Regions from separate parts of the Crossiella sp. NPDC003009 genome, predicted to be linked through region 3. Evidence: riboswitches for the same ligand, from Rfam matches in the RefSeq annotation. Region 3 holds a riboswitch; each other region holds the start of a gene.
The links. Region 3 has a riboswitch for cobalamin ahead of metE (5-methyltetrahydropteroyltriglutamate--homocysteine S-methyltransferase). Riboswitches for the same ligand answer to the same signal wherever they lie in the genome.
Positions count from the first base shown of each region.

Region 1: another riboswitch for cobalamin. It lies ahead of ACWDY5_RS28350 (ribonucleoside-diphosphate reductase subunit alpha); the one in region 3 lies ahead of metE (5-methyltetrahydropteroyltriglutamate--homocysteine S-methyltransferase).
Region 2: another riboswitch for cobalamin. It lies ahead of cobN (cobaltochelatase subunit CobN); the one in region 3 lies ahead of metE (5-methyltetrahydropteroyltriglutamate--homocysteine S-methyltransferase).

Region 1 covers NZ_JBSFUA010000033.1:25,889-29,156, reverse strand. Annotated here, with positions in the region: gene ACWDY5_RS28355 (NADPH:quinone oxidoreductase family protein) at 1-922, opposite strand, end outside; cobalamin riboswitch at 1,030-1,266, shown strand; gene ACWDY5_RS28350 (ribonucleoside-diphosphate reductase subunit alpha) at 1,561-3,268, shown strand, end outside.
Region 2 covers NZ_JBSFUA010000022.1:55,894-59,161, reverse strand. Annotated here, with positions in the region: gene cobN (cobaltochelatase subunit CobN) at 1-1,526, opposite strand, end outside; cobalamin riboswitch at 1,562-1,693, opposite strand; gene ACWDY5_RS22850 (hypothetical protein) at 1,700-2,899, shown strand; gene ACWDY5_RS22845 (precorrin-8X methylmutase) at 2,899-3,268, shown strand, end outside.
Region 3 covers NZ_JBSFUA010000001.1:335,710-338,977, reverse strand. Annotated here, with positions in the region: gene ACWDY5_RS01575 (hypothetical protein) at 1-689, shown strand, start outside; gene cobF (precorrin-6A synthase (deacetylating)) at 705-1,526, shown strand; cobalamin riboswitch at 1,561-1,767, shown strand; gene metE (5-methyltetrahydropteroyltriglutamate--homocysteine S-methyltransferase) at 1,888-3,268, shown strand, end outside.

The DNA of each region.
Region 1 (3,268 bases), on a different contig from region 3:
CCGCCTCGGCCAGCGGCAGCCGCTCGCTGACCAGCGGGTCGACCAGGCCCTCCCCGGCCAGCGTGGACAGCTCCAGGTGCGCCTGCCGGACCAGGGCCGGGTCCTTGTGCGTGTACAGGCCCCAGTGCAGGCCCAGCAGCGAGTAGTTCTTGACCAGGGCATGGTTCATCGCGGCGCTGGGGATCTCACCGCTGGCGAAGCCGACGATGACGATCCGGCCCTCGAAGGCGATCACCTTGGTGGAGGCGCGGAAGGAGTCGCCGCCGACCGGGTCGTAGACCACGTCCACGCCGCGGCCGCCGGTGAACTCCTTCACCGTGGCGATCACGTCCTCCTGCTTGCGGTCGATCACCAGGTCCGCGCCCAGCTCCTTGGCCACCTCGGCCTTGCGCGCCCCGCCGACCACGCCGATCACGGTGGCGCCGGCGGCCTTGCCGAGCTGGATGGCCGCACTGCCAACGCCGCCGGCCGCGGCGTGCACCAGCAGGGTCTCGCCCTCGGCCAGCCCGGCCCTGCGGTGCAGGCCGAACCAGCCGGTCTGGTAGGCGATGTGGAACCCGGCGGCCTGCGCGTCGTCCAGCGCCTCGGGTGCGGGCAGCAGCTCGGTGGCGCCGACCGCCACGTACTCGGCCAGCCCGCCGTGCGGCGGCGCGGGCGTGGCGATGACCCGGTCGCCGACCGCGAACCCACTGGCGCCCTCACCGAGCGCGACCACCTCACCGCAAAGCTCGACCCCCGGAGTGAACGGCAGCGGCGGGCGGACCTGGTACTGACCCCGGCACAGCAGCGCGTCCGGGAAGTTCAACGCGGTCGCGCGGACCTTCACCAGCACCTGTCCCGGCCCGGCGACCGGCTCCGGGACCTCGTCCAGCCGGAGCACGTCCCGCGGCTCGCCCAGCTCGTGCACACGCCATGCCCGCACCCTGCACCTCCACGCACCGTGATCAGTACACCCCCATCGTGTCATGTCCCGCCGACACGCGACACACGGCCATATTGGGTGCGCTTGCGCGGGCTACCCCTACATGTAGTATCCGTTGCGCTGATGGTTCGCCGGGCACGCAAACGCCAGGCGAGGCAACAGGGAACCCGGTGCGACTCCGGGACTGCCCCGCAGCGGTGAGTGGGAACGACCGCCGTCACCGGCCGAGCACCAGGGCCGGTACAGCACTGGACGCCACGGTCCGGGAAGCGACGGCCAGTAGGTGCGCCAGCGCTTGGCGCGTGCCCGCGAGTCCGAAGACCTGCCGTCAGCGGGCGCACCGCCGGTGCGCCTGGTTCGCGGTCTCGTGGGAAGGCCGAGCGGACGACTGGGCGACGCACGCGCGCGCCCCGGTCGGCCCTCGCCTGCCTCTGACTCCGCGGCCCACTGACGCCGACGCTCGCGAGGAGAGACGACCTGTATGACCGCATCGCCTGCGAGCTGTAGCGAGCCTCAGAGCTAAGCCAGCTTCACCCCGCTCTTCCCCAGCGACGGCAACCGAACCCGGCCCCGGGTCCTCGGCCGCCCGGCGCTGCCCTCATCCGTCCAGCACACCTTTTGGAGCAGCTTTCGTGTCAGTGCATTCGCCAGAGATCGCAGCCGGCGCGGTCACGGTGATCCGCCGCAACGGCGCGGTGTCCCCGTTCGAGGCGGCCAAGATCACAGCCGCGATGACCAAGGCCTTCCTCGCCGTGGAAGGCACCGACGCGGGTTCCTCGCCCCGCGTGCGCGAACAGATCACCGAGCTGACCGCCTCGGTGACGCAGGGCCTGCTGCGGCACGCCGGCCCGGACCGGCCGCTGCACATCGAGCAGATCCAGGACCAGGTCGAGCTGACCCTGATGCGGGCCGGGCACCAGAAGGTCGCCCGCGCCTACGTGCTCTACCGCGAGGAGCACAACAAGGCCCGCGCGCAGGCCGCGCCCAAGCCCGCGCCGCGGTTCTCCGTGCGCCAGGCCGACGGCACGCTGGTCCCGCTGGACACCGACCGGCTGGCGCTGGTCATCTCCGAGTCCTGCGCGGACCTGGCGGCGGTGGACAGCGAGGCGGTGCTGGCCGAGACGCTGCGCAACCTCTACCACGGCATCAGCCCGGCCGAGCTGAGCATCGCGCCGGTGATGGCCGCGCGCACCATGGTCGAGACCGACCCGAACTACTCCTACGTCAGCGCCCGGCTGCTGCTGGACAAGCTGCGCGGCGAGGCGCTGACCTTTCTGGCCGGCGAGCAGCGGGTGGCCAGCCACGCGCAGATGGCCGGGGAGTACCCCACCTACTTCGCCGAGTTCATCCGGCGCGGGGTGGAGCTGGACCAGCTGGACACCGAGCTGGCCAAGTTCGACCTGGAGCGCCTCGGCGCCGCCCTGGTGGCCGACCGGGACCTGAAGTTCCAGTTCCTGGGCATGCAGACCCTCTACGACCGCTACCTGCTGCACAGCGACGAGCACCGCTACGAGCTGCCGCAGGCCTTCTTCATGCGGGTCGCGATGGGCCTGGCGCTGCGCGAGGACGACCGCGAGGCGCGGGCGATCGAGTTCTACGACCTGATCTCCAGCTTCGACTTCATGTGCTCCACGCCCACGCTGTTCAACGCGGGCACCACCCGCTCGCAGCTGTCCTCCTGCTTCCTCACCACGGTGGGCGATGACCTGGAGGGCATCTTCCACGGCATCAGCAACAACGCGCTGCTGTCGAAGTACGCCGGTGGGCTGGGCAACGACTGGACGCCGGTGCGCGGCATCGGCGCGCACATCAAGGGCACCAACGGCAAGTCCCAGGGCGTGGTGCCGTTCCTGAAGATCGCCAACGACACCGCGGTCGCGGTGAACCAGGGCGGCAAGCGCAAGGGCGCGGTCTGCGCGTACCTGGAAACCTGGCACATCGACGTCGAGGAGTTCCTCGACCTGCGCAAGAACACCGGCGACGACCGGCGGCGCACGCACGACATGAACACCGCGAACTGGGTGCCGGATGAGTTCCTGCGCCGGGTCCGCGCGGACGGGCAGTGGACGCTGTTCTCCCCGGACGAGGTGCCGGACCTGCACGACTCCTACGGCCTGGAGTTCTCCCGCAAGTACGCCGAGTACGAGGCGGCCGCCGACCGCGGCGAGATCAGGGTGTTCCGCCGGGTGCAGGCCAAGGACCTGTGGCGGCGCATGCTGACCATGCTGTTCGAGACCGGGCACCCGTGGATCACCTTCAAGGACCCGTGCAACCTGCGCTCCCCGCAGCAGCACTCCGGCGTGGTGCACTCCTCGAACCTGTGCACCGAGATCACCCTGAACACCA
Region 2 (3,268 bases), on a different contig from region 3:
AACTCCTGCGCCAGCCAGCGGTAGGCGGCCAGGTAGTGGTGGCTGGGCGGCAGGTCGGGGTCGTGGTAGATGGCGATCGGGTTCTCCCCGAAGCCGCGCGGCGGCTGCACCATCACCACCACGTTGCCCGCGGTCAGCGCGGCCAGCACGATCTCGCCGTCGGGGTCCTGGGAGCGGTCCACGAACAGCTCACCGGGCGCGGGACCCCAGTGGTTCTCCAGCTCCGCGCGGAAGTCCGCGGGCAGGGTGTCGTAGAACTCGCGGTACTTGGCCGCGCTGATCCGCACCGGGTTGCCGGTGAGCTGGGCTTCGGTGAGCCAGTTCTCGTCCTGGCCACCGGCGGCGATCAGCGCGTGGATCAGCTTGTCGCCGTCCTGGCCGGCCACACCGGGCAGCGCGCCCGCACCGTCGGCGGGTCCGATGTCGTACCCGTTGTCCCGCAAGGCCGCGAGCAGCTTGACCACGCTGGCCGGGGTGTCCAGGCCGACCGCGTTGCCGATCCGGGAGTGCTTGGTCGGGTAGGCCGAGAGCATCAGCGCGATCCGCCGTTCGGCGGCAGGGATGTGCCGCAGCTGGGCGTGTTTCACCGCGATCCCGGCCACCCGCGCGGCCCGTTCGGCGTCGGCCACGTACACGGTGAGGCCGTCCGGGTCGATCTCCTTGAAGGAGAACGGCACCGTGATGATCCGGCCGTCGAACTCCGGGATGGCCACCTGGGTCGCGGTGTCCAAAGGGGACAGTCCGTCGTCGTTGGACGCCCAGCTCTCCCGGCTGGAGGTGAGGCAGAGCCCTTGCAGGATGGGCACATCGAGCGCGGCCAGCGCGCCCACGTCCCAGGCGTCCTCCTCGCCACCGGCGGAGGCCGCGGCGGGTTTGGTGCCACCGGCGGCGAGCACGGTGACCACCAGCGCGTCGGCCTTGCCCAGCTCGGCCAGCAGCTCGGGTTCGGCGGTGCGCAGCGAGGAGCAGAACACCGGCAGCGCCTGCCCGCCCGCGTCCTCGATGGCGCCGGCCAGCGCCTCGACGAAGGCGGTGTTCCCGGCCACGTGGTGCGCCCGGTAGTACAGCACCGCGACCACCGGCCCGGTGCTGGTGCGCGCGGTGCGCTCCAGCACGCCCCAGGTCGGGGTGGGCTGCGGCGGGGCGAAGCCGAGGCCGGTGAGCAGCACGGTGTCGGAGAGGAAGTTGTGCAGCTCCGCCAGGTTGCCGGCGCCGCCGTGCGCCAGGTAGGCGTGCGCCTCGGCGCAGACCCCGCCGGGCACCGTGGACAGCTCCATCAGCTGGGCGTCCGGGGCCTGTTCGCCACCGAGCACCACCACCGGGCGCGGCCCGGCGAGCAACCAGTCCAGGCCTTCTTCCCACATCCGGCGGCCGCCGAGGATGCGCACCACGACCAGGTCCACGCCCTCGACCAGGGCGGGCAGGTCGTCCACGAGCAGCCGCGCCGGGTTGGCCAGCCGGTAGTCGGCGTCGCTCGCGCGCGCCGAGAGCAGGTCGGTGTCAGAGGTCGACAGCAGCAGGATCACGCCGGTCTCCACATCCCTCGGGGTCCGCGCCCCACATCGGTCGGGACGGTGAGCGGAGTGTCTGGCTCCCAGGCGGGCCTGGTGACAGTGGCGGGACCGCGCCGGACTCGCACCGGCTTCCTCCGTGGTTCACCGTTCGGAGAGGACCCTACCCGCCGCGTAGCATCCGGCGCGTGCCCTCTTCGCCACATCGCTCGCGCCCGGACGCCTGTCCCGGCGCCATCGAGGTGCACCCCGCCGCGGACGGCGGGCTGGCCAGGGTGCGGATCCCCGGCGGCACGCTGACCACCGACCGGCTGGCCGTGCTGCGCAAGGCCGCGATCGAGCTGGGCGACGGCTCCCTTGAGCTGACCTCACGGGCGAACGTGCAGATCAGAGGCTTGACCCCCGGTTCGGAGCCGGAGCTGGGCGAGCGGCTGGCCGAGGCCGGTCTGCTGCCCTCGCTGACCCACGAGCGGATGCGCAACATCATCGCCTCGCCACTGGCCGACACCCAGGGCCTGGTCGACGCGATCGACGCGGCGCTGTGTGCGCGGCCGGAGCTGGCCGAGCTGCCGGGCCGGTTCCTGGTCACGGTGGACGAGGGTGGCGACGTGAGCGGGCTGGGCGCGGACGTCGGGCTGCACCGGGTGGGCGCGGAATGGGCGTTGTTGCTGGCCGGGGCCGATTCGGGGCTGCGGCCGGGCGATCCGGTGGCGGCGGTGACCAGGGCCGCGGCGGAGTTCCTGGCGCTGCGGGCCGAGCGGGGCGGGGCGGCCTGGCGGCTGGCGGAGATCGAGGACGGTGTCGCGGAGATCACGCGCCGATTGGCGACGGAAACCGCGAGCCACATCGCGCTCCCGGATCGCGGCGCGCCCCCAGACCACGGCACGCCCCCGGCTCACGGCGTGCCCCTGGGTCACCTCGCCCCCGCCGGTCGCGTCCAGCCCGCGCGCCCCCAGCCCCTCCCCCCTGGCCCGCTGCCCGACGGCCGCCTGGTGGTCGGCGTGCCCCTCGGCCGCCTGAACCCGGCCCAGTCCGAGGCCCTGCTCGCCGCCGAGCACCTCCGCCTCACCCCCTGGCGCAGCGTGCTGCTCCCCCGCCCGATCACCCTGGGGCACGGCCTGATCACCGACCCGCACTCGCCCTGGCACGCGGTCACCGCCTGCACCGGCCGCCCCGGCTGCGCCAAGGCCCTGGCCGACGTGCGCGCCGACGCCCCCCGGCTGCTCGGCGGCGCGGGCCGGTCGGTGCACTTCTCCGGCTGCGAGCGCCGGTGCGGCCGCCCGCGCGGCGCGATCGACGTGCTGGCCACGGCGGACGGCTACCTGGTCGACGGACAACGGCACGAGGACACGGCCGCGGCGATCGACGCGGCCCGGAGGAAGCAGTAGTGACCGACTACATCAAGGACGGCGCGGAGATCTACCGCCGGTCCTTCGCCACCATCCGCGCCGAGGCCGGCCTGACCGGTCTGCCCCCGGACGTGGCGCGGGTGGCGGTGCGGATGATCCACGCCTGCGGGATGGTCGACCTGGTCGAGGACCTCGGCTACTCCCCCGGCGTGGTCGCCTCGGCACGGGCCGCACTCGATGCCGGGGCGCCGATCCTGTGTGATGCCAACATGGTCGCGGCCGGGGTGACCCGGCGGCGGCTGCCCGCGGACAACGAGGTGGTGTGCCTGCTCGGCGATCCCCGGGTGCCCGCGCTGGCCGCGGAGCTGGGCAACACGCGCAGTGTGGCGGCGCTGGAGTTGTTGCGGG
Region 3 (3,268 bases):
TGCTGCTGGTGCCCTCCCGCCGCTCCGGCTACACCCGCGGCTACGCCACCTTCGAGCGCATCCAGGCCGACGGCAACACCATCCTGGCCGAGACCAACCTGGCCACCTCCCGCTACCGGGACGGGCACATCCTGCTCAACCACGAGGGCGGGCACCTGCTCAGCCTGCCCGACACCTACGGCGGGCCCGGCGGGTTCGGCTGGACCGGCGGCTGGGACGTGATGGGGCACATGTGGGGCCCGGCCCCCGACCACTTCGCCTGGCACAAGTGGAAGCTGGGCTGGCTGGCCGACACCCAGATCGCCTGCCTGGCCACCCGCGGCGGCACCATCGAGCAGTTGGTCACCCCGGTGGAGACCGAGCCCGGCACCAAGGCGGTGGTGGTGCGGCACGGCGCGAGCACCGCGTACATCGCCGAGGTGCGGCAACGGATCGGACTGGACACCAGGGCCTGCGACACCGGCGTGCTGATCTACCGGATCGACTCCCGCACCGCCAGCGGCAGCGGCCCGGTCCGGGTGATGGATGCCCAGCCGAACACCAGCTGCGGCGGCCTCGGCCTGAACAACGCCCCCTACGACCTCGGACCCGGTGAGGTGGCCACCTTCACCGACTCCGCCAACGGGGTGCGCATCCAGGTGGTGGCCAAGTCCGGCGACGGCTACACCGTCCGGGCCAGCCTGGGCTGAGGCCCGCCGCACCCGATGCCGCACAATCGTCCCCGCAGCGGACGACGGAACGGGGTTCAGGTGGCACGGGTGGTCGAGGTGGTCGGCATCGGGGCGGGCGATCCCGGGCAGGTCACGGTGGAGGCGGTGGCCGCGCTGCGGCAGGCCGACGTGGTGTTCTTCCTGGACAAGCCCGGTCAGGCCCGCGAGCTGTCCGACCTGCGCCAGCTGATCCTGGACACCCACCTGCCCGAGGGCGGGTACCGGGTGGCCAGGGCCGAGGACCCGCCACGGCACCGGGAGGCCGATGCCTACACCGGCGCCGTGGCGGACTGGCGTTCCCGCCGGGCCGAGGTGTGCCAGCGGCTGATCACCGAGCACCTGGGCGAGGACGAGACCGGCGCGTTCCTGGTGTGGGGCGATCCCGCCCTCTACGACAGCATCATCGCGGTGGTCGAGGAGGTGCTGGCCCGCGGCGAGGCAGACTTCGAGGTGCGGGTGCGGCCGGGCATCAGCAGCCTGTCCGCGCTGGCCGCCCGGCACCGGGTCACCTTCAACCAGATCGCCGGTTCGGTGCAGATCACCACCGGCCGCAGGCTGGCCACGGGCTGGCCGGAGCAGGTCGACGACGTGCTGGTGATGCTGGACTCCGGCAACACCTTCCTGCGCTACCGGGACGAGCCAGGGGTGACCATCCACTGGGGCGCCTACGTGGGCACCGCGGACGAGATCCTGGTCTCCGGGCCGCTGGCCGAGGTCGCCGAGCACATCGTGGCCACCAGGGAACGAGCCCGCGCGGCCAAGGGCTGGATCATGGATAGCTACCTGCTGCGCCGCAAAACCTCGGATCCGGTGTGATTCCCGCATCATGAAACAGTTGCGCGCGTTGCGATACGCTCGCCTCGCTGGTGGTTCGCCCGGCCGGTGACGGCTGATCGAGGCAAGAGGGAACCCGGTGGGAATCCGGGACTGCCCCGCAGCGGTGAACGGGAACGAAAGCCGTCATCAAGCACTGCGCGCTGAGCGTGGGAAGCGACGGCCGGTAGGAGCGAGCTCTGCGCCCGTGAGTCCGAAGACCTGCCACCGGCCCGCGCGCCCGCCGGGTGCGCGGAGTCCGGAAGCCTCTCGGGCGGGCTTGCGCGGACGCGGCTTCGTGCCGTCTCCCGCCGGTGTGCCCGCAGGTCGTCCGGACCTCAGCACGCTCGCGAGGAGAGAGCTTGTGACCAGCGGTATCGGCGCCACCGTCCTGGGTTATCCGCGGATCGGTCCACGCCGGGAGCTCAAACGCGCGGTGGAGCAGTACTGGGCGGGCCGCATCGACCGCGACACCCTGCTCGGCACCGCCGCGCGGCTGCGCGCGGCCACCTGGCTGGAGCTGCGCGAGGCGGGCCTGGACTCGGTCCCCTCCAACACGTTTTCCTTCTACGACCAGGTGCTCGACACCGCCGTCCTGGTCGGCGCGGTCCCGGCCCGGTACCAGCAGGACCACGACCTGGACACCTACTTCGCCGCCGCGCGGGGCACCGACGAGGTGCCGCCGCTGGAGATGACCAAGTGGTTCGACACCAACTACCACTACCTGGTCCCGGAGATCGACCAGGACACCCAGTTCTGGCTGGCGGGCGGCAAACCGATCGCGGAGTACCGCGAGGCCAAGGCCCTGGAAGTGGAGACCCGCCCGGTGCTGCTCGGCCCGGTGACCTTCCTCCTGCTGGCCAAGGGCGCGGACCCACTGGCCCGGCTGGACGACCTGCTGGCGGTCTACACCGAACTACTCGGCCTGCTCGCCGCCGAGGGCGTCACCTGGGTCCAGTTCGATGAGCCCGCCTTCGCCGCCGACCGCACCGAGGCCGAGCTCGCCGCGCTGGCCCGCGCCTACGATCGGCTCACCGCGGTGCCCAACCGGCCGAAGCTGCTGGTCACCGGCTACTACGGCGCACTCGGCCCAGCCCTGCCGGTGCTGGCAGGCACCGCGGTAGAGGCCATCGCGGTGGACCTGGTCGCCGGTGGCGCCGAGGGCATCGCCGGCATCCCGGCACTGCGGGAGAAGACCCTGGTCGCCGGGGTGATCGACGGCCGCAACGTGTGGCGGGCCGACCTGCGGCAGGCGGTGGCCACCTCGGCCTCGCTGCTGGGCGCCGCCCGCGAGGTCGCGGTCTCCACCTCTTGCACGCTGCTGCACGTGCCCTACGACCTGGACGCCGAAACCGCGCTGGCACCGGAGGTCCGCTCCCGGCTGGCCTTCGCCCGGCAGAAGCTGCGCGAGGTCGTCCTGGTCGGCAAGGCGCTGCGCGAGGGCGTGGACGGCGACTGGGCCGACCAGGCCGGCCAGCCCGCCGCCGAACCCCGTCACGACGAGGCGGTCCGCGCCAAGATCGCCGCGCTGACCCCGGCCGACCGCACCCGCGCGCCCTACGCCGAACGCGCCGCCGCCCAGGACGCGCTGCTGGGCCTGCCGCCGCTGGCCACCACCACGATCGGCTCGTTCCCGCAGACCGGTGAGATCCGCGCCGCGCGGGCCGGACTGCGCTCCGGTGAGCTGACCGAGGCGCAGTACACCGAGCGGATGCGCGCCGAGATCGCCAGGGTGATCAAGCTCC